DNA from 3 places in the Streptomyces roseofulvus genome. Region 1 is predicted to be linked to each of the others. Evidence: riboswitches for the same ligand, from Rfam matches in the RefSeq annotation. Region 1 holds a riboswitch; each other region holds the start of a gene.
What was found. Region 1 has a riboswitch for cobalamin ahead of ABFY03_RS02395 (ABC transporter substrate-binding protein). Riboswitches for the same ligand answer to the same signal wherever they lie in the genome.

Region 1 (6,842 bases):
AGCCCCGCGCGATCTCGGTGAACGGCTTGCCGTCGACCGGGCTCGGGTTCTCGAAGTACCGGCCGCCGGCCGGGGCGACGTACGCACCGCCGATCCAGTGGTCGTAACGCGGCTGGAACGCCATGAGCGCGCCCTCGGTACCGGGAGCGGCGTAGCGGGTCATGGGCAGACCTCCTGGGGGTCGGACGGAGCCGGGCCGCCGGGCCCCCGGAAGCGGGGCGCGCACGGGCGGCCGGACACGGCGGGCGCCCGGCGTCCCGGCCGGCGCGCTCTCACCGCCGAGTGTGCGGAAACGGACGTTGCAACCCCGTTGCACCCGAGGACAGTTCCGCCTCCAGCGCGTCGAGCCGCGCGCGTACGGGCGCCAGCTGCGCCGCCGGCACCGCCGCGCACAGCGCCCGCCACACCTCCACGTCCTCCTCGCCCCACGCGCTGTACGCCCAGTCCGCCAGCAGCCGCGGATCCGCCCGCGCCACCAGCGCCGCCCGCAGCCGGTCCGCCAGCCGTTCCCGCAGCCGTACGACGCCGGGCGCGGCCGACCCCGGCAGCAGCGGGCCCGCGTACGCGTCGGCCGCGGCCGCCACCGCCCCCGAGGCGAGACGCCGGTCCACCGCCGCGAAGTCCGCGTCCACCGGCGCGGTGAGCCGGTACGGCCGCGAGCACAGCAGCTCCGGACCGAGCAGGGACCGCAGCCGCGACAGTTCCGCCCGCAGCGTCACCGGCGTCACCGACTCGTCCTCGTAGAGCAGCGTCAGCAGCTCCCCGCCCGTCACCCCCTCCGGACGGTGCGCGAGCACCACCAGGATCTCGCTGTGCCGCCGGCTCAGCGACAGCCGCCGCCCGTCCACCGTCAGCAGCGCCTCGTCCCGGCCCAGCGCCGTCAGCCGGAGCCGCCCGGACGGCGGAGGAGGCGCGAGCAGCGCCAACTGGGCCTCCGCCGCCCGCGCCACCGCCCGTACCAGCCCGAGACTGTGCGGATGCGCCAGGGGCTCGCCGCCCGTCAGGTCGACCGCCCCGAGCAGCCGCCCGCTGCGCGGGTCGTGCACCGGCGCCGCCACACACGTCCAGTCCTTCACCGGCGGCCGGAAGTGCTCCGCGGACACCACCTGCACCGGTCGGCCGACGGCGAGCGCCGTCCCCGGCGCGTTCGTCCCCGCCGCCGCCTCGGCCCACCCCGCACCGGCCACGAAGTTCATCCGCCGCGCCTGCCGCAGCGTCGCCGGATCCCCCTCCACCCACAGCAGCCGCCCGCCCGCGTCGCACACCGCGAGCAGGTGCCCGCCGTCCCGGGCGTCGGCGCCGAGCAGCTCCCGGATCACCGGCATCGCCGCCGCCAGCGGATGCCCCTCCCGGTACGCCGTCACCTCCGCCTCCTCCAGCTCCGTCGGCGCCGCCCCGTCCCGGCTCACCCGGGCCCGCTCGGACCGCCGCCACGACTCCGCGACCAGCGCCCGCACCGCCTCCCGCGCACCCGACCCCGGCTCCGGCTCGCGCGGTCCGCTCCTCCGCGTCGTCGCCTCGCTCAACTCGGCCTCCCCATCGAGGACGTACGGCTTCCAGGCGCACATCGTCGTGGCCGCACCCCCTGCCGACAAGGACCCGGCGGAGACCGCATATGCCGCCTGTCCGGGAGTCGCCGACCTGGGCCGCGCGGCGTGCCGCGCGCCGGCGACACACGGCCCGCCGTCCGCGCCGGAAGGGCCCCCAGCCGTTAGCGTCGGCCGAGGCGCCCCCGCGCCGCGTGCCCCCGGACGAAGGAAGGCCTGCAGAGTGTCCCGGAACCGCCGCTTGATCCTGAGCCCGCCTTCCCGCGTGTGGGGCCTGCTCTCCGACGGCCGCCGCTACGGGGAGTGGGTCTCCGGTACGCAGCAGGTCCTCGCCGCCGATCCGCACTGGCCCCAGGTCGGCGCCCGCCTCCGCGTCCGGGTCGGCGTCGGCCCGGTCACCCTGGACGACACCTGCGTCGTGCGCATCTGCGAGCCCGAGCGCCGCCTGGAGCTGGAGGCGAAGGCGGACCCCTTCGGCGCGGCACGGATCGCGATGAACCTGATCCCCTGGGGCGAGCACACCCTCTTCCTGCTGGAGTGGCACCCCCTGCGCGGCCCCGGCACCCGCATGCACGGCCTGCCCGTCGACTACCTGGTCTCCATCCGCAACGGCATGATGCTGACGAAGCTCGCCCGCATCGCCGTACGGGAACAGCGGAACGCGGCGACACCCGTGTGACGCACCGCCGGACCACCGGGCGGCACGGCTGCCTAGGAGCCCCCGGGCGACGTGCCGAGGAAGCGGATGTGCGGGCGGCCGTCCGGGCCGGGATGCGTCACCTCGGACCGGACGCCGTAGACGTCCGCGATCAGGTCTTCGGTGAGGACCTCGGTCACCGGGCCCGCCGCCGCGATCCGGCCCGCGCGCAGCACCACCACGTGGTCGCAGTACATCGCCGCCAGGTTGAGGTCGTGCAGCGCCGTCACGCAGGTGAGGGGGAGGTCCGCGACCAGGGCCATCAGGTCGAGCTGGTGCTGGACGTCGAGGTGGTTCGTCGGCTCGTCGAGGAGGAGTTCGCGCGGCTCCTGGGCGAGGGCGCGGGCGAGCTGGACGCGCTGGCGTTCGCCGCCGGAGAGGGTGCGCCAGGTGCGGTGCGCCCGGTCGGTCAGGCCGGTGCGGGCGAGCGCGGAACGTACCGCTTGCTCGTCGGCGGCCGTCGCAGGGGACCACGCCCGGCGGTGCGGGATCCGCCCGAGGCGCACCGCGTCGGCCACGGTGAGATCGACCTGCGTGTCGGCGTGCTGCTCGACGACGGCGACCCGCCGGGCCAGCGCCCGGCGCGGGACGGCGCGCAGGGGGTCGCCGTCGAGGGTGACGACCCCGAGGTCCGGCGTCAGGACGCCCGCCAGGACGCGCAGGAGGGTGGACTTCCCCGAACCGTTCGGACCCAGCAGCCCGGTGAGCGTGCCCGGCCCGGGCGCCAGGCTCACGCCGTCCAGGACGAGAGCGCCGCCGGCGGTACGGGAGACGTGCGCGGCGCGGAGCCCCGTCCCGACGTCGGCGCGCGGACGCGTGTCGGTCATCGCGTGCTCCTGGTGCGGTACAGGACGAGGACGAACGCCGGGACGCCGATCAGCGACGTCACCACCCCGACCGGGACTTCCTGGGGATCGAGGACCGTACGGGCGAGGGTGTCGGCCCACACCAGGAAGACCGCGCCGGCCAGCGCCGTCAGCGGCAGCAGCCGGGCGTGACCGGGGCCGGCCAGCGCCCGGACCGCGTGCGGCAGGACCAGCCCGACGAAGCCGATCGCACCCGCCGCGGCGACGAGGACGGCGGTCAGCAGGGCCGTGACCGAGAGGAGCACCAGCCGGGTCCGCGCCACCGGCACCCCCAGCGTCGCCGCGGCGTCCTCGCCGAACGCGAAGGCGTCGAGCGTACGGGCGTGGCCGCCGCACACCAAGAGCGCGAGGGCGAGCACCGCCGCGCACACCCCGGCGTCGGCCCAGTCGGCGCCGCTCAGCGAGCCGAGCAGCCAGAAGAGCACGCCGCGGGTGGTCTCGGCGTCCGCGGCGGTCATCACCACGAACGAGGTCAGCGCGGAGAAGAGCTGCATCGCCGCCACCCCCGCCAGGACGACGCGGTCCGTCGAACCGCCCAGCGTGTGGCTCAGCAGCAGGACCAGACCGAAGGAGCAGAGCGCGCCGAGGAACGCGCCCCCGGCGACCGACACCGCGCCGCCGCCCACGCCGAGGACGACGACGGCGACCGCGCCGGTGGAGGCGCCCGAGGAGACGCCGAGGACGAAGGGGTCGGCGAGCGGATTGCGCAGCAGCGACTGCATCACCGCCCCGCACACCGCGAGCCCGGCACCGCACACGGCGGCGAGGAGCGTACGGGGCAGTCGCAGGTCCCAGATGATGCCGTCCCGGATCGGGCTCAGGCCGGACGGACCGCCGCCGAGACGGGAGACGACCACGGACCACGCGTCCCCGACGCTGATCTCGGCCGGACCGATGGTGACGGCCAGCGCGACGGACGCGCACAGGAGGAGGACCCCGGCGGCGCCGGCGACCGGCGGCAGCGCGCGGGAGGAGCGGACGCGCGGCGAGGCGGGGGCGACGGCCCGCTCCCGTGCCTCGCCGGCGACGGTCCTCAGCCCCGGCCGGGTCACTTCGCGAGCCCGTACGTCCGCAGCGCGGCGGCCACCTGCTCGACGCCCTCGACGGTGCGGATCGTCGGGTTCATGGCCTGGCCGCTGAGGATCACGTACCGCTTCTTCCGCACCGCCGTCATGCTCCGGGTGACGGGGTGGGACTCCAGGAACTCGATCTTCTTCGCGGCGCTCTCGGCCGACTGGGCCTTGCGGGTCAGATCGGCGATCACCAGCACGTCCGGATCGCGGTCGACGACCGTCTCCCAGTTGATCTGCGGCCACTCCTCCGTGGTGTCGTCGAAGACGTTCCTCACGCCGAGCTCCCGGCTGACGATCCCCGGCGCGCCACAGCATCCGGCCATGTAGGGGCCCTGGGAGTCGGAGAACCAGTAGAGGACGGACGCGTCGCCGAAGTCGGCGTCGGCCTTGGCCTTCGCCACCCGGGCGCGCAGCTCCCCGACGAGCTTCTCGCCGCGCTCCGGGACGCCGAAGATCCGGGCCAGGTCGCGGACCTCGCCGTACACGGTGTCCATGGTCAGCGGCGCGGTCCGGACGCCGTCGCCGTCGCCGCTGTTGTCCTTGCCGACGCAGTCGGCGGGGGAGAGGTAGGTGGGAACGCCGAGTTCGGTGAACCGCTCCCGCGGTGCCACGCCGCCCTTGCCGAGCGTGTAGAGGAAGGAGGCGCTGACGAAGTCCGGCTCGGTGTCGAGGACCTTCTCGAAGGACGGGTAGCGCTCGGCGAGCCGGGGAACCGTGGCGTTCGCCTTCTCCAGGCCCTTGAGGACGGGGTCCGTCCAGGTGGCGGTGCCCACCATCCGGTCGGCGAGACCCAGCGAGAGCAGGATCTCGGCCGAACCCTGGTCGAGCGCCACGGCGCGGCGCGGCGCCCGGGCCACCTCGACGCGCTGCCCGCAGTTGTCGAGGCTGACGGGCCCGTGGCCGGAGTCCGCCTCCTTCCCGCCGGCCGGAGCGGCCGGCGAGGCCGGACCACCGTCGGCGCAGCCGGCCACGAGGAGACATCCGGCGAGGAGCAGCACGGCGGAACGGACGGGAGGTGCGAAGGGCACGGTGAGGAGTCCTCTGCGTCACGGCTCATGCGCGGAGCCTGTCGTACGGTGCACCCCGGACGACGACCGGCGCCCCCCGGGTGCCAGCAGGTCTTCGGACTCGGGGTCGTCCGGACGGAACGCCTTCCCAGGCCCCTCGGGGCCCAGTGGCCGATGTCCCGCCCGTCACCCTCACCGCTGCGCGTCAGTTCCGGATTCCCACCGGATTCCCTGACCCGTGCACGTGCCGTGGCGGCCCGTACAGAGGTACGACTGGCCTGGGCAAGCTACCACAGACGGATCTTGGACCCGCCGGCCTCCCGTCGGGGCCGCCGCGGGCGCGGCCTCACCGCCGGCCCGCGACCTCCGCCAGGGCGTTCTTGACCTCCTGGGCCACGCGGGCCGCGTCGTCCGGGTTGTTCACCACGTCCGTGTGGTTCATGTCGACGACGAGGACGTCGCTGGCCGAGTAGTGCCGGTGCACCCACTCGTCGTAGCCCGACCACAGCGTCCGGTAGTACTCGACCAGGCTCTCGTCCTGCTCGAAGTCGCGCCCCCGCAGCCCGATGCGGTGCAGCACGGTCTCGAAGTCCGCCTTGAGGTAGACCATGAGGTCGGGCGCCTTGCGGTACGGCAGGCCCTCGATCTCCTTCATCATCTCGTCGAGCAGCCCCTCGTACACCTGCATCTCCAGGGAGCTGATCCGACCCAGGTCGTGGTTGACCTTGGCGAAGTACCAGTCCTCGTAGATGGACCGGTCGAGCACGCTGTCGTCCTGCTTGTACGCCTCCTTGATCGCGGCGAACCGCGTCTGGAGGAAGTACAGCTGGAGGAGGAAGGGGTAGCGCTTCGCCTGGATCTCCTCGGGGCTCGCCGAGTAGAACAGCGGGAGGATCGGGTTGTCGTCCACGCTCTCGTAGAAGACCTCGGTGCCCAGCTCCTTGGCGAGCAGTTCGGCCACGCTCGTCTTGCCGATCCCGATCATGCCACCGACGCAGATCACCGGCATACCTCACTTCTCCCTGGGGTTCTTCTGTTCGTGGACGGGGAGCCGGCCTCCCGTACCTCGCGGAACCGGAACGCTGTCGTCGACCGGTGGGCCGGGCCGTACCGCGGTCGCCGCTCCGAGCGACGGGTCGCGGCCCCACAGCCGCCATGAATCCTAGATGACGATCCGACGGGGGCGGGCCGGTGCGGGACGGCTACCGGCGGAAGAACCCGAGGCTGCCGGTGTGCCGGGAGCGGTCGCCGCGTGGATGGGCCGCGTCGGAGCGGTCGGCGGGGGCCGAGAGCGCGGCGAGGGACCGCAGGGTGGCCAGACCGGCCAGGACCTCGCGCCGGTTCCCCGCGGACTTCATCCAGGCGGGCAGCCGGGCGAACATCGACAGCGTCGGGGAGGCGTGCTTCACGCGGTGGTGCGCGCCGACGTACGCGGCGAGGGCGTCGACGTGCTCCTCGTCGTAGGCCCAGAGGATCCGTCCCGCGCAGCGCGTCTGGAGCCACAGCGGCTGCCGGAAGAAGGGATCCTCGGTGCCGCCCGGGCGGGCGCCGACGACGGCCCCGTCGCGCCGTTCGGGTGGGTGGTCGGCCGCCGTCCCACACCCGGGGCAGGCGAGCCGGCGTGGGTGGAAGAGCAGTTCGCCGAGGTGCTT
Region 2 (6,842 bases), 620 kb from region 1:
GGCTGGCGAACGGCGCCTTGTAGTCGCCCGTGCCTTTGTAGAGCCACAGGACGCCGGTCTTGTCGCGGGCGACGATGTCGGCCCTGCTGTCGCCGGTCAGGTCGCGCTGTCCCGCGAGCTGGTCGTACGCGTTCCACCCGCCGCCGACCCGCGTGCGGGTGGTGAGGCTGCCGCCCGGATAGCCCAGGTAGCTCCACAGCACGCCGGCCGTGTCGCGGCCGATCAGGTCGGCCCCCTTCGCCCCGCCGAGGTGGCCGGGCGACAGGACCTCGGGGTAGATGTTCCAGCCCTTGCCGACGGTCTTCGCCGACAGCCAGGAGCCGCCGACGACACCGTCGAAGTCCAGCCGACCGTTCTTGACGAGCACCCCCCTGAGGCCGGCCCGTCGTCGTTCGACATTCATCGGGATCCCGCCCCTGCTCGTCCCGTTCCGCCTCTCCGACCTCGACGGCCCCCAGGGTTGCCCCTCGACGGGCACTTTCCCGGACGCGTGCGCAACCCCCTGCGCGGAGCACGTGTCGGTTGACCGACGCGGCCTGGGGGTGTTCCGTGAACACCCGTCCGACCCGTCGCGAGGCGAACGGATACAATGCGCGGGACAGCGGCCCGGTCGGGGAGGCAAGCGTGACCGACACCAGCGACACCCGTCCCACCGAGGGTGAAGCGCCCCTGCGGCGGCAGAGCCGGCTGCAGCGCCTGATGCGTTACGTCCCCCTGATCGCCCCGGTCCTCCTGTTCGCCGTGCCCTGCTGGGTGCTCCTGTACGGCGGCCAGAACTGGCCGCTGCCCGCCACCCTGCTCGGCACCGCCCTGTTCGTCCTCGGTCTCGTCGGGATGCCGTTCGCGATGGCGCGCGGCCACGGACGGCGTCAGCAGGACCGGGCGGCGATCGTCGGCGACACCCTGCTGGGCGCGAGCTGGATCCTGTTCACCTGGTCCGTCCTGCTCGGCGTCCTCCTACGGCTCGTCCTGACCGTGGCCGGCGTCGGAGAGAGCCAGGACCGGGCCCGGATCGTCGCCTGGGCCGTCCTCGGCGTCACCGCCGTCCTGCTCGCCTGGGGGTACGCCGAGGCCCGCCGCGTTCCCCGCGTACGCCGACTCGACGTGCGGCTCCCGCGGCTGGGTCCCGGCCTCGACGGCTTCCGCGTCGCCCTCGTCACCGACACCCACTACGGCCCCCTGGACCGCGCCCGCTGGTCGGCACGGGTGTGCGAGACGGTGAACACCCTGGAGGCCGACCTGGTCTGCCACACCGGTGACATCGCGGACGGCACAGCCGAACGCCGCCGCGCCCAGGCCGCACCGCTCGGCACCGTGCGGGCGACCCGGGCCCGTGTGTACGTCACCGGCAACCACGAGTACTACAGCGAGGCCCAGGGCTGGGTCGACCTGATGGACGAGCTGGGCTGGCAGCCGCTCCGCAACCGCCATCTGCTGTTGGAAAACGGAGGCGACATCCTCGTGGTCGCCGGCGTGGACGACGTCACCGCCGAGTCCTCCGGGCTCGCGGGCCACCGCGCCCACCTCGCCGGAGCCCTCCAGGGCGCCGATCCCGACCTGCCCGTGCTGCTCCTGGCCCACCAGCCCAAGTTCGTCGACCAGGCAGCGGCCGCCGGCATCGACCTCCAACTCTCCGGCCACACCCACGGCGGCCAGATCTGGCCCTTCCACCACCTGGTCCGCATCGACCAGCCCGCCGTCGCCGGCCTGAGCCACCACGGCGCCCGCACCCTCCTCTACACCAGCCGCGGCACCGGCTTCTGGGGCCCACCCTTCCGCGTCTTCGCCCCCAGCGAGATCACCCTGCTCATCCTCCGCTCCCCGCAGCACTGAACCGACCGATACGTTCCGCCGGACCGGAGCGGGCCGAAGGCTCCGCTGGCAGGGTCAGTCCAGCGATGACGGCGTCGCGGTCGCGGTCGATGCCCGCGGTCCCGAGGCGCCGCAGGAGACCTACCGACAGAGGATCAGTCACCTGCGGCCGCGCCGCACCGGTGCGCGACCGCGCCCCCAAGCGGATAATTGCGCCATCATGCACAGGTGCAAAGCGCACCCAGTCCAACCCACCCCTGACGGTTGATCAGGAAAGTCGGCAACAGGTCGGCGTCAGTACCGCCCGAGACCGCTCCCGAACGCCATGAACCGCCGAGATCAACAATTGATCTCACTCGCTCTCACCTGCAAAAAGCCTGCTCAGTCACCTACCTGCCAGCCTCACCAGGAGGTATCCATGAGGATGCTGATCAACGTGCCCGAGACCGTCGTCGCCGATGCCCTGCGGGGGCTGGCCGCCGCGCATCCCGAGTTGACCGTGGACGTGGAGCGGCGGGTGGTGGTGCGGAGGGACGCGCCGGTGGCGGGGAAGGTCGCGCTGGTGTCGGGGGGCGGGTCGGGGCACGAGCCGCTGCATGCCGGGTTCGTGGGGCCGGGGATGCTGGACGGGGCCTGTCCCGGGGAGGTGTTCACGTCGCCCGTGCCGGATCAGATGGTGCGGGCCGCGGCCGCCGTGGACAGCGGTGCGGGGGTGCTGTTCGTGGTGAAGAACTACACCGGGGACGTGCTGAACTTCGAGATGGCCGCCGAACTCGCCGAGGACGAGGGCATCCAGGTGGCCAAGGTGCTCGTCGACGACGACGTCGCGGTGACCGACAGCCTGTACACGGCGGGGCGGCGCGGTACCGGGGCCACGCTCTTCGTGGAGAAGCTGGCCGGGGCGGCGGCGGAGGAGGGCGCGCCGCTGGAGCGGGTGGAGGCGCTGGCCCGGCGGGTGGTCGCGCGGTCGCGGTCGTTCGGGGTCGCTCTGAGCGCGTGCAGCACGCCGGCGAAGGGCGGTCCGACCTTCGACCTGCCGCCGGGGGAACTGGAGTTGGGCGTCGGTATCCACGGCGAGCCGGGGCGGGAGCGGCGCGGCATGATGACCGCGCGGGAGATCGCCGAGGTCGCCGTGGACGCCGTCCTGGACGACCTGCGGCCGTCGGATCCGGTACTGCTGCTGGTGAACGGGATGGGCGGGACGCCGCTGCTGGAGCTGTACGGGTTCAACGCCGAGGTGCGGCGGGTGCTGGACGCGCGGCGGGTGCCGGTGGCGCGGACGCTGGTCGGGAACTACGTGACCTCCCTCGACATGGCGGGCTGCTCGGTGACGCTGTGCGCCGCGGACGAGGAGCTGCTGCGGCTCTGGGACGCGCCGGTGGCGACGGCCGCGCTGCGCTGGGGCCGGTGAGCGGGCGATGACGGAGACGTACGGGGCCGACGCGGCGGTGCGGTGGATGGCGGCGGTCGCGGCCGCGGTGGAGCGGGAGGCCGGGCGGCTCACCGAGCTGGACGCGGCGATCGGCGACGCGGACCACGGGGCCAATCTGAAGCGCGGATTCGCCGCCGTGGCCGCGACGCTGGCGGAGGAGCCGCCCGCCACGCCGGGCGCGGTCCTGGTGACCGCCGGGCGGGAGCTGATCTCCACGGTGGGCGGGGCCTCCGGGCCGCTGTACGGGACGCTGCTGCGGCGGGCGGGCAAGGCGCTCGGCGACGCCGGGGAGGTCACCCGGGACGAGCTCGCGGACGCGCTGGAGGCCGGGGTCGCCGCGGTCGGGCAGCTCGGCGGGGCCGTGCCGGGCGACAAGACGATGCTGGACGCGCTGACGCCGGCCGTCGCGGGCCTGCGCGAGTCGTTCGCGGCGGCGGCGCGTGCCGCCGAGGAGGGCGCGCTGGCGACCGTCCCGCTGCGGGCGCGCAAGGGCCGGGCCAGTTATCTCGGTGAACGGTCGGTCGGGCACCAGGATCCGGGGGCGACGTCCTCGGCGCTGCTGTTCGCGGCGCTGGCGGAGGTGACGGCCGGATGAGCGGGGACAGGGTGGGGATCGTGCTGGTGTCGCACAGCGCGGCCGTCGCGGCGGCGGTGGCGGAGCTGGCCCGGGGGCTGGCCGGCGGCGGGGACCTGGCGCCGGTCGCGGCGGCCGGCGGCGGCCCGGACGGTGGGCTCGGCACGAGCGCGGCGCTGATCGCCGCGGCGGCGCAGGACGTCGACGCGGGGGCCGGGGTGGCCGTCCTGGTCGACCTCGGCAGCGCGGTCCTCACGGTGAAGGCCCTCCTCGCCGAGGGTGACGAACTCCCGGAGGGCACGCGGCTCGTGGACGCCCCCTTCGTGGAGGGCGCGGTGGCCGCCCTGGTGACGGCGAGCGCGGGCGGCGATCTCGACGCCGTGGCGGCCGCGGCCTCGGAGGCGTACGCCTACCGCAAGGTCTGACGGCTGCCGACGGGGCGCCTCCGGCTGGGTTCCACGCCGCCGGGGGCGCCCCTCGTCGTCCGAGCAGCAGCAACGCACTTGGACACGTCCACGCTAGTGCGGGGGTCTGACAACGGGGTCCGGCGACGGGCCCGGCGACGGGAGCCGACGACCGGTTCGACGACGGGACCGCGGGGACTCCGCAGCGCACGTGACCGACCCCGCATTGTGATGAAGCAGGTCAACACACTAATGTCGCAGCGCCTTGGTGTTCGGGAAACCGGTGCAGTACCGGTGCGGCCCTCGCCACTGTGATCGGGAGGTCCGGCTCCATCCCTCCGGGGAAGCCACTGCGCCGCCGCGGGAGACCGTCGTGGGGTGGGAAGGCGGAGTCGGGCGTCACTACCGTCAGCCAGGAGACCGGCCAGGGCGCGTTGTCCATCCACGAGGTGCTGGAGAGGGTCTCCCGATCATGCATATCGCCGAGGGGTATCTGCCCCCCGTCCACGCGGCCGCCTGGGGCGTCGCATCGGCTCCGTTCGTCGTCCACGGCGTCCGCGCGCTCACCCGCGAGGTGCGCGCCAACCCCGAGTCCACACTGCTGCTCGGCGCCTCCGGCGCCTTCACGTTCGTCCTGTCCGCTCTCAAACTGCCGTCGGTGACGGGGAGTTGCTCCCATCCGACGGGCACGGGGCTCGGCGCCATCCTGTTCCGGCCGCCCATCATGGCGGTGCTCGGCACCATCACCCTGCTCTTCCAGGCGCTGCTGCTCGCCCACGGCGGGCTGACCACGCTGGGGGCGAACGCGTTCTCGATGGCGATCGTCGGGCCGTGGGCGGGGTACGGCACGTACCTGCTGTTCCGGCGGTTCGGGGCGCCGCTGATGGTGGGCGTGTTTTTCGGCGCGTTCGTCGCCGACCTGTCGACGTACTGCGTGACCAGCGTCCAGCTGGCCGTGGCGTTCCCCGACCCGGGCAGCGGCGTGGCGGGGTCCCTCGCCAAGTTCGGCGGGATCTTCGCGGTGACGCAGCTACCGCTCGCCGTCAGCGAGGGGCTGCTGACCGTCCTGGTGATGCGGCTGCTCACGCAGTCCAGCAAGGGGGACCTGCTGCGGCTCGGCGTGCTCGCCCGGCCGGAGCCGAAGCGGCACGAGGAGGCGGCGGCGTGATGAGCCGGAACGCGAAGATCAACACCCTGCTGCTGGCGCTGGTGGCGGCCCTGGCGGTGCTGCCGCTGGCGCTCGGTCTCGGCGACCACAAGGAGGAGCCGTTCACCGGCGCCGACGGGGAGGCGGAGACGGCGATCACGGAGATCGAGCCGGACTACGAGCCCTGGTTCAGCCCGCTGTACGAGCCGCCGTCCGGCGAGATCGAGTCGGCGCTGTTCTCGCTGCAGGCGGCCCTGGGCGCCGGCGTACTCGCCTACTACTTCGGGCTGCGGCGCGGCCGGCGGCAGGGCGAGGAGCGGGCCGCGGCCCGTGCGGAGGGTGCGCCGTCCGCGCCGGACGCGGACACGGACGCGTAGCCGCCGATGCTGCCCATCGACGCGGCGGCGCACAGCAGTCGCTGGCGCCGCCGCCATCCCTCGGAGAAGGCCGCCCTCGGCTTCGGTCTGACCATCTGCGCGGTGTGCCTGCCGCCGTGGCCGGGCGCGCTCCTGGTCGCGGCGGCGACCCTCGCCGTGCTGCTCGGTCCGGCCGGTGTGCCGGGCCGGCAGCTGTGGCGGGCCTTCCGGGTCCCGCTGGGCTTCTGCGTCACGGGCGCCGTGCCGCTGCTGTTCGCGGTGGGCGGGCCGGGGGGCGCCGTGGCCTGGGCCCCGGACGGTCCGGTGCACGCCGGGGAGCTGCTGCTGCGGACGGCGTCGGCCTCGCTGGGGGTGCTGCTGTTCGCCTTCACCACGCCGGTGTCGGACGTGCTGCCGCGCCTGGTGCGGGCCGGGGTGCCGGCGCCGGTGGTGGACGTGGCCCTGGTGATGTACCGGATCGTCTTCCTGCTCCTGGACGCTCAGGCGAAGGTGCGGCAGGCGCAGGCGGCGCGGCTCGGGGCGACGACCCGGGCGGCCGTCTGGCGGTCGCTCGCCGGGCTGGGCGCGACGTCGTTCGTGCGCGCCTTCGACCGTGCGCAGCGGCTGCAGAGCGGGCTCGCCGGGCGCGGTTACGACGGCACCCTGCGGGTCCTGCTGCCCGGGGCGCCCGTCTCCCGCCCCTTCCTCGCGGCGACGGGCGGTCTCCTGGCGGGGCTCGTCGCCCTCACCCTCGTACTGGAAAGGTTCCTGCCATGACGACCCCCACCCCGGTCGTGGAGTTGGTGCGCGCCGGTTTCGCGTACGAGGACGGGCCGGCGGTCCTCACGGACGTCGGGTTCGCGGTGACGGAAGGCCGGGCGGTCGCGCTGCTCGGACGCAACGGCGGCGGGAAGACGACGCTGCTGCGGCTGCTGAGCGGCGGGCTGCGCCCCGGGGCGGGAACGCTCCTCCTGGACGGCGAGGAGGTGGCGTACGACCGGAAGGGGCTGACCCGGCTGCGGACCTCGGTGCAGCTGGTGGTGCAGGACCCGGACGACCAGCTCTTCGCCGCCTCGGTGGCGCAGGACGTGTCGTTCGGGCCGATGAACCTGGGGCT
Region 3 (6,842 bases), 4.9 Mb from region 1:
TCGGACAGCTCTCCCTCGTCGACCCCGTCGCAGGCGGCGCCACCGCCCTCCTCCCCGCCGACCAGCAGCGCCGCATCGCCCTCCTCGGCGGCGAGGTCGTCCGCATGACCGGCGTCCCCTCCGCCGTCGCCCAGGTCGTCGAGCGGCAGGCCGACCCGTACCGCGAGCAGCCGCAGGCCGCCCGGATCGTCCGCGCCGTGAACGCCTACGACGACCTCGCCGGGGAGGACGCGGCCGCCGCCCTGGAGGCCCTGGAGCTGCTCCGGCTCGGCACCGCCCGGGACTACCACCCCGAGGTCGTCGCCTGCCTGGCCAGGGTCCTGGCCCGCGGCGGAACCCCTGGGGTGACCTCGGTCCCCACGGGGTAACCCATGGGTAATGAGCGCGCGTCCGACCCGGCATGGTTGGATGCGAACAAGAGGGTGAAGCGACCGGGCAGGCGGGAATCGTGAGGATCTTCGGGAAGGTACGGCATCGGCCCTCCGCCTCGTGGCGGCAGGCCACCGACCGGGCGTTCACGCTGATCGGCGACGGACGGTACGAGGACGCGGGCGCGCTGCTCACCCGGGCGGCCGATCTGGAGCCCTGGCTCTCCGAGTCCTGGTTCAACCTGGCGCTGCTCCACAAGTTCCGGCACGACTGGGAGCAGGCCCGCGCCGCCGGACTGCGGGCCGTGGCCCTGCTCGACAAGGAGACCGGCGCCCCCGACTGGTGGAACGTCGGCATCGCCGCCACCGCCCTCCAGGACTGGCCGCTGGCCCGCCGTGCCTGGCAGGCGTACGGCCTGAAGGTCCCCGGAGCCTCCTCCGCCACCGGCGAACCCGCCGGGATGGAGCTCGGCAGCGCCGCCGTGCGGCTCTCGCCGGAGGGCGAGGCCGAGGTGGTGTGGGGCCGCAGGCTCGACCCGGCCCGCATCGAGGTGCTCTCCATCCCGCTGCCGTCCTCCGGCCGCCGCTGGGGCGAGGTCGTCCTCCACGACGGCGTCCCGAACGGCGAGCGGACCACCACCGCCGGCCCCTCCTACCCGGTCTTCGACGAGATCGAGCTGTGGGCCCCGTCGCCCGTCCCCACCTGGGTCGTCCTCCTGGAGGCGGCCACCGAGGCGGACCGGGACGCCCTGGAGCAGCTGGCCGCCGAGGCGGGCTTCGCCGCCGAGGACTGGTCGTCGTCGGTACGGCTCCTCTGCCGGGCCTGCTCCGAGTCGACCATGCCCAGCGCCGAGGGCGAGGGCGACCACGTCGACCCGCACGACCACAGCGAGCCCGGCCACCCCGGACCGCTCGGCCACCGCTCGCCCGGCGAACTGTGGGTGCCCGAGCGCGAGTGCGGCATCGCCGCCCCGGCCGACCTGGTCCGCGGCCTCCTCGACGGCTGGGTCGCCGACAGCCCCGACAGCCGGGAATGGCGCGATCTCGAAGAGGTCTGCTGAGCCTTCCGCCCCGGCCCCGTAGGCTGTCCCCTGACGGAATCGGGTTTTCAGGAAGGCGCGGCGGCACATGGCGCAGCAGGAGACGGGCGAGCAGATCTTCACGGGCTACGCCCTGGACGACGACGGCTACATCGTGGACACGGAGGACTGCGAGGCGCGCGAGCTCGCCCACCGTGAGCGCGGCACCTCCCGTCCGATCACGGTCGTCGGCAACCCGGTGCTCCACCACGAGTGCAAGGACGTCACCGAGTTCGGCCCCGAACTCGCGGCGCTGGTCGACGACATGTTCGCCAGCCAGAAGACCGCCGAGGGCGTCGGCCTCGCCGCCAACCAGATCGGCGTCGGCCTGAAGGTCTTCGTCTACGACTGCCCCGACGACGAGGGCGTCCGCCACACCGGCCACGTGGTCAACCCGGTGCTCCAGGAGCTGCCGGCCGACCGCCGCCACCTCGACGACTCCAACGAGGGCTGCCTCTCGGTCCCCACCGCCTACGCGGAGCTGGCCCGTCCGGACTTCGCCGAGGTCCACGGCCAGGACCTGCACGGCAACCCCATCAAGGTCCGCGGCACCGGCTACTTCGCCCGCTGCCTCCAGCACGAGACGGACCACCTGTACGGCTTCCTGTACATCGACAAGCTCTCCAAGCGCGACCGCAAGGACGCCCTCCGCCAGATGGCCGAAGGCACCCCGCGCTACCCGGTCGTCCCCAACGACTGACCGGCCCCGGCCACGCCGAAGGGCCCCGCACTCGTGGAGTGCGGGGCCCTCTCGCGTATCCGGACGGCCTAGAAGTCCTCGTCCAGGTCGACCGTGCCCTCGACCGCCACCTGGTAGGCGGACGGGCGGCGCTCGAAGAAGTTGGTGAGTTCCTGGACGCCCTGGAGCTCCATGAAGGCGAACGGGTTCTCGGAGCCGTAGACCGGGGGGAAGCCGAGGCGCTGGAGGCGCTGGTCGGCGACGCACTGGAGGTACTCGCGCATCGACTCGGTGTTCATGCCCGGCAGGCCGTCGCCGCACAGGTCGCGGCCGAACTGGAGCTCCGCCTCGACGGCCTCCTTCAGCATGTCCGTGACCTGCTGCTGGAGGGCGTCGTCGAAGAGCTCCGGCTCCTCCTTGCGGACGGTGTCCACGACCTCGAAGGCGAAGTTCATGTGCATGGTCTCGTCGCGGAAGACCCAGTTGGTGCCGGTCGCCAGGCCGTGCAGCAGGCCGCGCGAGCGGAACCAGTAGACGTACGCGAAGGCGCCGTAGAAGAACAGGCCCTCGATGCAGGCGGCGAAGCAGATCAGGTTGAGCAGGAAGCGGCGGCGGTCGGCGGCCGTCTCCAGCTTCTCGATCTTCTCGACGGAATCCATCCACGTGAAGCAGAACTGCGCCTTCTCGCGGATGGAGGGGATGTTCTCGACGGCCGCGAAGGCCGCCGCCCGGTCGTCCGGGTCGGGCAGGTAGGTGTCCAGGAGGGTCAGGTAGAACTGGACGTGCACGGCCTCCTCGAAGAGCTGACGGCTCAGGTAGAGCCGCGCCTCGGGGGAGTTGATGTGCTTGTAGAGCGTCAGGACCAGGTTGTTCGCCACGATCGAGTCGCCCGTCGCGAAGAACGCGACGAGCCGGCCGATCATGTGCTGCTCGCCGGGGGTGAGCTTGGCGAGGTCGGCGACGTCCGAGTGGAGGTCGACCTCCTCGACGGTCCAGGTGTTCTTGATGGCGTCCCGGTACCGCTCGTAGAAGTCCGGGTAGCGCATCGGGCGGAGCGTCAGCTCGAAGCCCGGGTCCAGGAGGTTCTTCTTCTCGGTACTCATCACTGGCAGGCCTCGCAGGACTCGGGGTTCTCAAGGGAGCAGGCGATCGCGTCCGCGTCGGGGGTCGCCTGCTGGACGGGGATCGGGGCTGCGGCCTGGGCGGCGCGGGCGATCCGGGTCGCCGGGCGGGAGCGCAGGTAGTACGTCGTCTTCAGGCCCTGCCTCCAGGCGTACGCGTACATCGACGACAGCTTGCCGATGGTGGGCGTCTCCATGAACAGGTTCAGGGACTGCGACTGGTCGAGGAACGGCGTGCGCGCCGCGGCCATGTCGATGAGCCCGCGCTGCGGGATCTCCCAGGCCGTCCGGTACAGCTCGCGCACCTCGGCCGGGACCCAGCTGAAGCCGGCCACCGAGCCGTTGGCGTCGCGCAGCGCCTCGCGGGTCTGCGCGTCCCACACGCCGAGCCGCTTCAGCTCGGCGACCAGGTACGAGTTGACCTGGAGGAACTCGCCGGACAGCGTCTCGCGCTTGAACAGGTTGGAGACCTGCGGCTCGATGCACTCGTAGACGCCGGCGATCGAGGCGATCGTCGCGGTCGGCGCGATGGCGAGGAGCAGGGAGTTGCGCATGCCGACGGCGGCGATCCGCTCGCGCAGCGCCGCCCAGCGCTCCGGCCAGTTCAGCTCGACGTCGTAGTGGTCGGGGTGCAGCACGCCCCGGGCCGCGCGGGTCTTCTCCCAGGCGGGGAGCGGGCCGTTGCGCTCGGCGAGGTCGGCGGACGCCTCGTACGCGGCGAGCATGATCCGCTCGGCGATCTTCGTGGACAGCGCCTTCGCCTCGGCGGAGTCGAAGGGCAGCCGCAGCTTGAAGAAGACGTCCTGGAGGCCCATCGCGCCCAGGCCGACCGGGCGCCAGCGGGCGTTGGAGTTCCCGGCCTGCTCGGTCGGGTAGAAGTTGATGTCGACGACCCGGTCGAGGAAGGTGACGGCCGTGCGGACCGTGTCGTCCAGGCGGGCCCAGTCGATGCCCTGGATCTCGGGGTGGACGAAGGCGCCCAGGTTGATCGAGCCGAGGTTGCAGACGGCCGTCTCGCCGTCGTTCGTGACCTCGATGATCTCGGTGCAGAGGTTGGAGGAGTGGACGACCGTGCCGGGCTCCGCGGTCTGGTTGGCCGTACGGTTCGAGGCGTCCTTGAAGGTCATCCAGCCGTTGCCGGTCTGGGCCAGGGTCCGCATCATCCGGCCGTACAGGTCGCGGGCCGGGATGGTCCGGCGGGCCAGGCCCTTCGCCTCGGCGGCGCGGTAGGCGGCGTCGAACTCCTCGCCCCACAGGTCGACCAGCTCGGGCACGTCGGCGGGGGAGAACAGCGACCACTCGGCGTCGGCGTCGACCCGGCGCATGAACTCGTCCGGGATCCAGTGGGCGAGGTTCAGGTTGTGGGTGCGGCGGGCGTCCTCGCCGGTGTTGTCGCGGAGCTCCAGGAACTCCTCGATGTCCGCGTGCCAGGTCTCCAGGTAGACGGCGGCGGCGCCCTTGCGGCGGCCGCCCTGGTTCACGGCGGCGACCGAGGCGTCGAGCGTCTTCAGGAACGGCACGATGCCGTTGGAGTGCCCGTTGGTGCCGCGGATCAGCGAACCGCGCGAGCGGATCCGCGAGTAGGAGAGGCCGATGCCGCCCGCGTGCTTCGACAGGCGCGCGACCTGGTGGTAGCGGTCGTAGATCGAGTCCAGCTCGTCCTGCGGGGAGTCCAGGAGGTAGCAGGAGGACATCTGCGGGTGGCGGGTGCCGGAGTTGAAGAGCGTGGGGGAGGAGGGCAGGTAGTCGAGCCGGCTCATCAGCCCGTACAGCGCCGCCACCTCGTCCAGGGCGCGGACCGAGTCGTCCTCGGCGAGGCCGGCCGCGACCCGGAGCATGAAGTGCTGCGGGGTCTCGATCACCTTGCGGGTGATCGGGTGGCGCAGCAGGTAGCGGGAGTACAGCGTCCGCAGGCCGAAGTAGCCGAAGCGGTCGTCGGCGGCCGGGTCGATCAGCGCGTCGAGGCGGGCGGCGTGCCGCGTGACGAAGTCGGCGGTGCGGTCGGCGATCAGGCCCTCGCGGTGGCCGGTGGCGACCGAGGCGGAGAAGGAGACCGCGCCCTGCCCGGCCGCCTCCTCGGCGATCGTGATCGTGAGCAGGCGGGCGGCGAGCCGGGAGTAGGCCGGGTCCTCGGAGATGAGACCGGCGGCGGCCTCGGTGGCCAGTTCGCGCAGCTCCGCCTCGTCCGAACCGGCGTGCCGGCCGCGCAGCGCGGCGGCGGCGACCCGGCCGGGGTCGGTGTCGGTGAGGTCGGCGGTGAGGTCGGTCAGGGTCCGCAGCAGTACGGTCCCGGGGCCGTCGCTCTCGATCGCGGCGGCCTCGGCGGCTGACGGACCCGCAGGCGCGATGGTCACGTGGGGGCTCTCCCTCGCTCGGCCCGGGGCCACGGCGGGGGAGGGGCGGGCGGGCGCATCCGTACGCGCGGAAGCGCCCGCGTCCACCGGCCCATTCCGCGAGGCCCGGACGTCGTCGGCACCCGGAACGGACGGACCGGGCGCACTGCGCGCAGGTGCTCGGACTCGCCGCGTGCGGAAAGGGCACGAAGCACACCGTTGCGGGACAGTTCCGGATTCGCACCGGATTCCCCTGCGGCGACAGCGAGGACGAGCATACATGTGGGGGGCGCCGATCGCGGCACCCCCCACATGTTGTGTCCCCGGTCGCTCCCGTCGTCAGAGTTCCAGGGCGAGGACGAGCAGCGGCGAGAGCCCGGGCACCGGGCTCCAGTCCCGTTCGGGCAGCCGGGTGAAGCCGATCCGCCGGTAGATCCGGTGCGCTTCGGCCATCCGGTCCTGGGTGGAGAGCACCAGCCGGGAGCAGCCGTCGAGGGCCCGGGCGCGTTCGACGCAGGCCCGGACGAGCGCCTCGCCGACCCCCCGGCCGCGGGCCGCGCGGGCGACGGCGAGGAGCCGGAACTCGGCCTCGCCCGGGCCGGCGATGTCCGCCCACTCGCCGCCGCCGGCGGTGAAGGTCACCCCGCCGAGCAGCCGGCCGTCGCCGTCGACGGCGACCAGCACCTCGGCCTCGACGGCCCGCCGGGCCACGTCCTTCATCACCGGCAGGTAGTCGTCGTCCTCGCCGAAGGTGAGGTGTCCGTCGTCGAGGTAGGCCCGCGCGGTGATCTCGCCGAGTTCCTCGTACTCCTCGGGCCGCACGGCCCTGATCGTGAAGTCCATGCGGGGCAGTCTGCCGGGGCGGACGGGCGAGGGCCCGGGGTTTTCCGCCCCGGGCCCTCGCCGTCGTCCGTCTTCTCCGTACCGCCGGATCAGTGCGTCCCGGCCCCGACCTTCGGGAGCTCCGTGCTGACCCCGGCGTCGCCTGCGTCGGCCGTGTAGTCGGACGGGGAGGTCTCGTCGACGCCCTCGGGTGCCTTGACGGCCTTGAGGACGAAGGTGAGGACCACCGTCACCACGACGTTGAGGACGAAGGCGGTGAGACCGATGTAGCCGATCTCGCCGATGCCGGGGATCTCGGCGGAGGAGCCGCCGAAGTGCTTCTGGGTCGGGCTGGCGACGCCGTACGCGGCGGCGGTGCCGTAGACCATGCCGACGGCCCAGCCGGCGAGCAGCGCCCAGCGGTGGAACCAGCGGGTGAA

Region 2: it holds a riboswitch for cobalamin, as region 1 does, so the genes downstream of both, ABFY03_RS05085 (energy-coupling factor ABC transporter permease) here and ABFY03_RS02395 (ABC transporter substrate-binding protein) in region 1, are expected to answer to the same signal.
Region 3: it holds a riboswitch for cobalamin, as region 1 does, so the genes downstream of both, ABFY03_RS25210 (ribonucleoside-diphosphate reductase subunit alpha) here and ABFY03_RS02395 (ABC transporter substrate-binding protein) in region 1, are expected to answer to the same signal.

The regions. Positions count from the first base shown of each region.
Region 1 is NZ_BAAAWE010000001.1:484,681-491,522, reverse strand. It holds gene exaC (acetaldehyde dehydrogenase ExaC) at 1-163, opposite strand, end outside; gene ABFY03_RS02415 (GAF domain-containing protein) at 273-1,568, opposite strand; gene ABFY03_RS02410 (SRPBCC family protein) at 1,771-2,226, shown strand; gene ABFY03_RS02405 (ABC transporter ATP-binding protein) at 2,259-3,071, opposite strand; gene ABFY03_RS02400 (FecCD family ABC transporter permease) at 3,068-4,072, opposite strand; gene ABFY03_RS02395 (ABC transporter substrate-binding protein) at 4,159-5,211, opposite strand; cobalamin riboswitch at 5,300-5,423, opposite strand; gene ABFY03_RS02390 (deoxynucleoside kinase) at 5,537-6,199, opposite strand; gene ABFY03_RS02385 (hypothetical protein) at 6,393-6,842, opposite strand, start outside.
Region 2 is NZ_BAAAWE010000001.1:1,101,204-1,108,045, forward strand. It holds gene ABFY03_RS05060 (FG-GAP repeat domain-containing protein) at 1-403, opposite strand, end outside; gene ABFY03_RS05065 (metallophosphoesterase) at 625-1,833, shown strand; gene dhaK (dihydroxyacetone kinase subunit DhaK) at 2,231-3,223, shown strand; gene dhaL (dihydroxyacetone kinase subunit DhaL) at 3,231-3,839, shown strand; gene ABFY03_RS05080 (PTS-dependent dihydroxyacetone kinase phosphotransferase subunit DhaM) at 3,836-4,243, shown strand; cobalamin riboswitch at 4,472-4,665, shown strand; gene ABFY03_RS05085 (energy-coupling factor ABC transporter permease) at 4,695-5,390, shown strand; gene ABFY03_RS05090 (energy-coupling factor ABC transporter substrate-binding protein) at 5,390-5,746, shown strand; gene cbiQ (cobalt ECF transporter T component CbiQ) at 5,753-6,502, shown strand; gene ABFY03_RS05100 (ATP-binding cassette domain-containing protein) at 6,499-6,842, shown strand, end outside.
Region 3 is NZ_BAAAWE010000001.1:5,412,145-5,418,986, forward strand. It holds gene ABFY03_RS25190 (HD-GYP domain-containing protein) at 1-368, shown strand, start outside; gene ABFY03_RS25195 (tetratricopeptide repeat protein) at 449-1,429, shown strand; gene def (peptide deformylase) at 1,497-2,147, shown strand; gene ABFY03_RS25205 (ribonucleotide-diphosphate reductase subunit beta) at 2,216-3,229, opposite strand; gene ABFY03_RS25210 (ribonucleoside-diphosphate reductase subunit alpha) at 3,229-5,601, opposite strand; cobalamin riboswitch at 5,735-5,879, opposite strand; gene ABFY03_RS25215 (GNAT family N-acetyltransferase) at 5,920-6,423, opposite strand; gene mctP (monocarboxylate uptake permease MctP) at 6,513-6,842, opposite strand, start outside.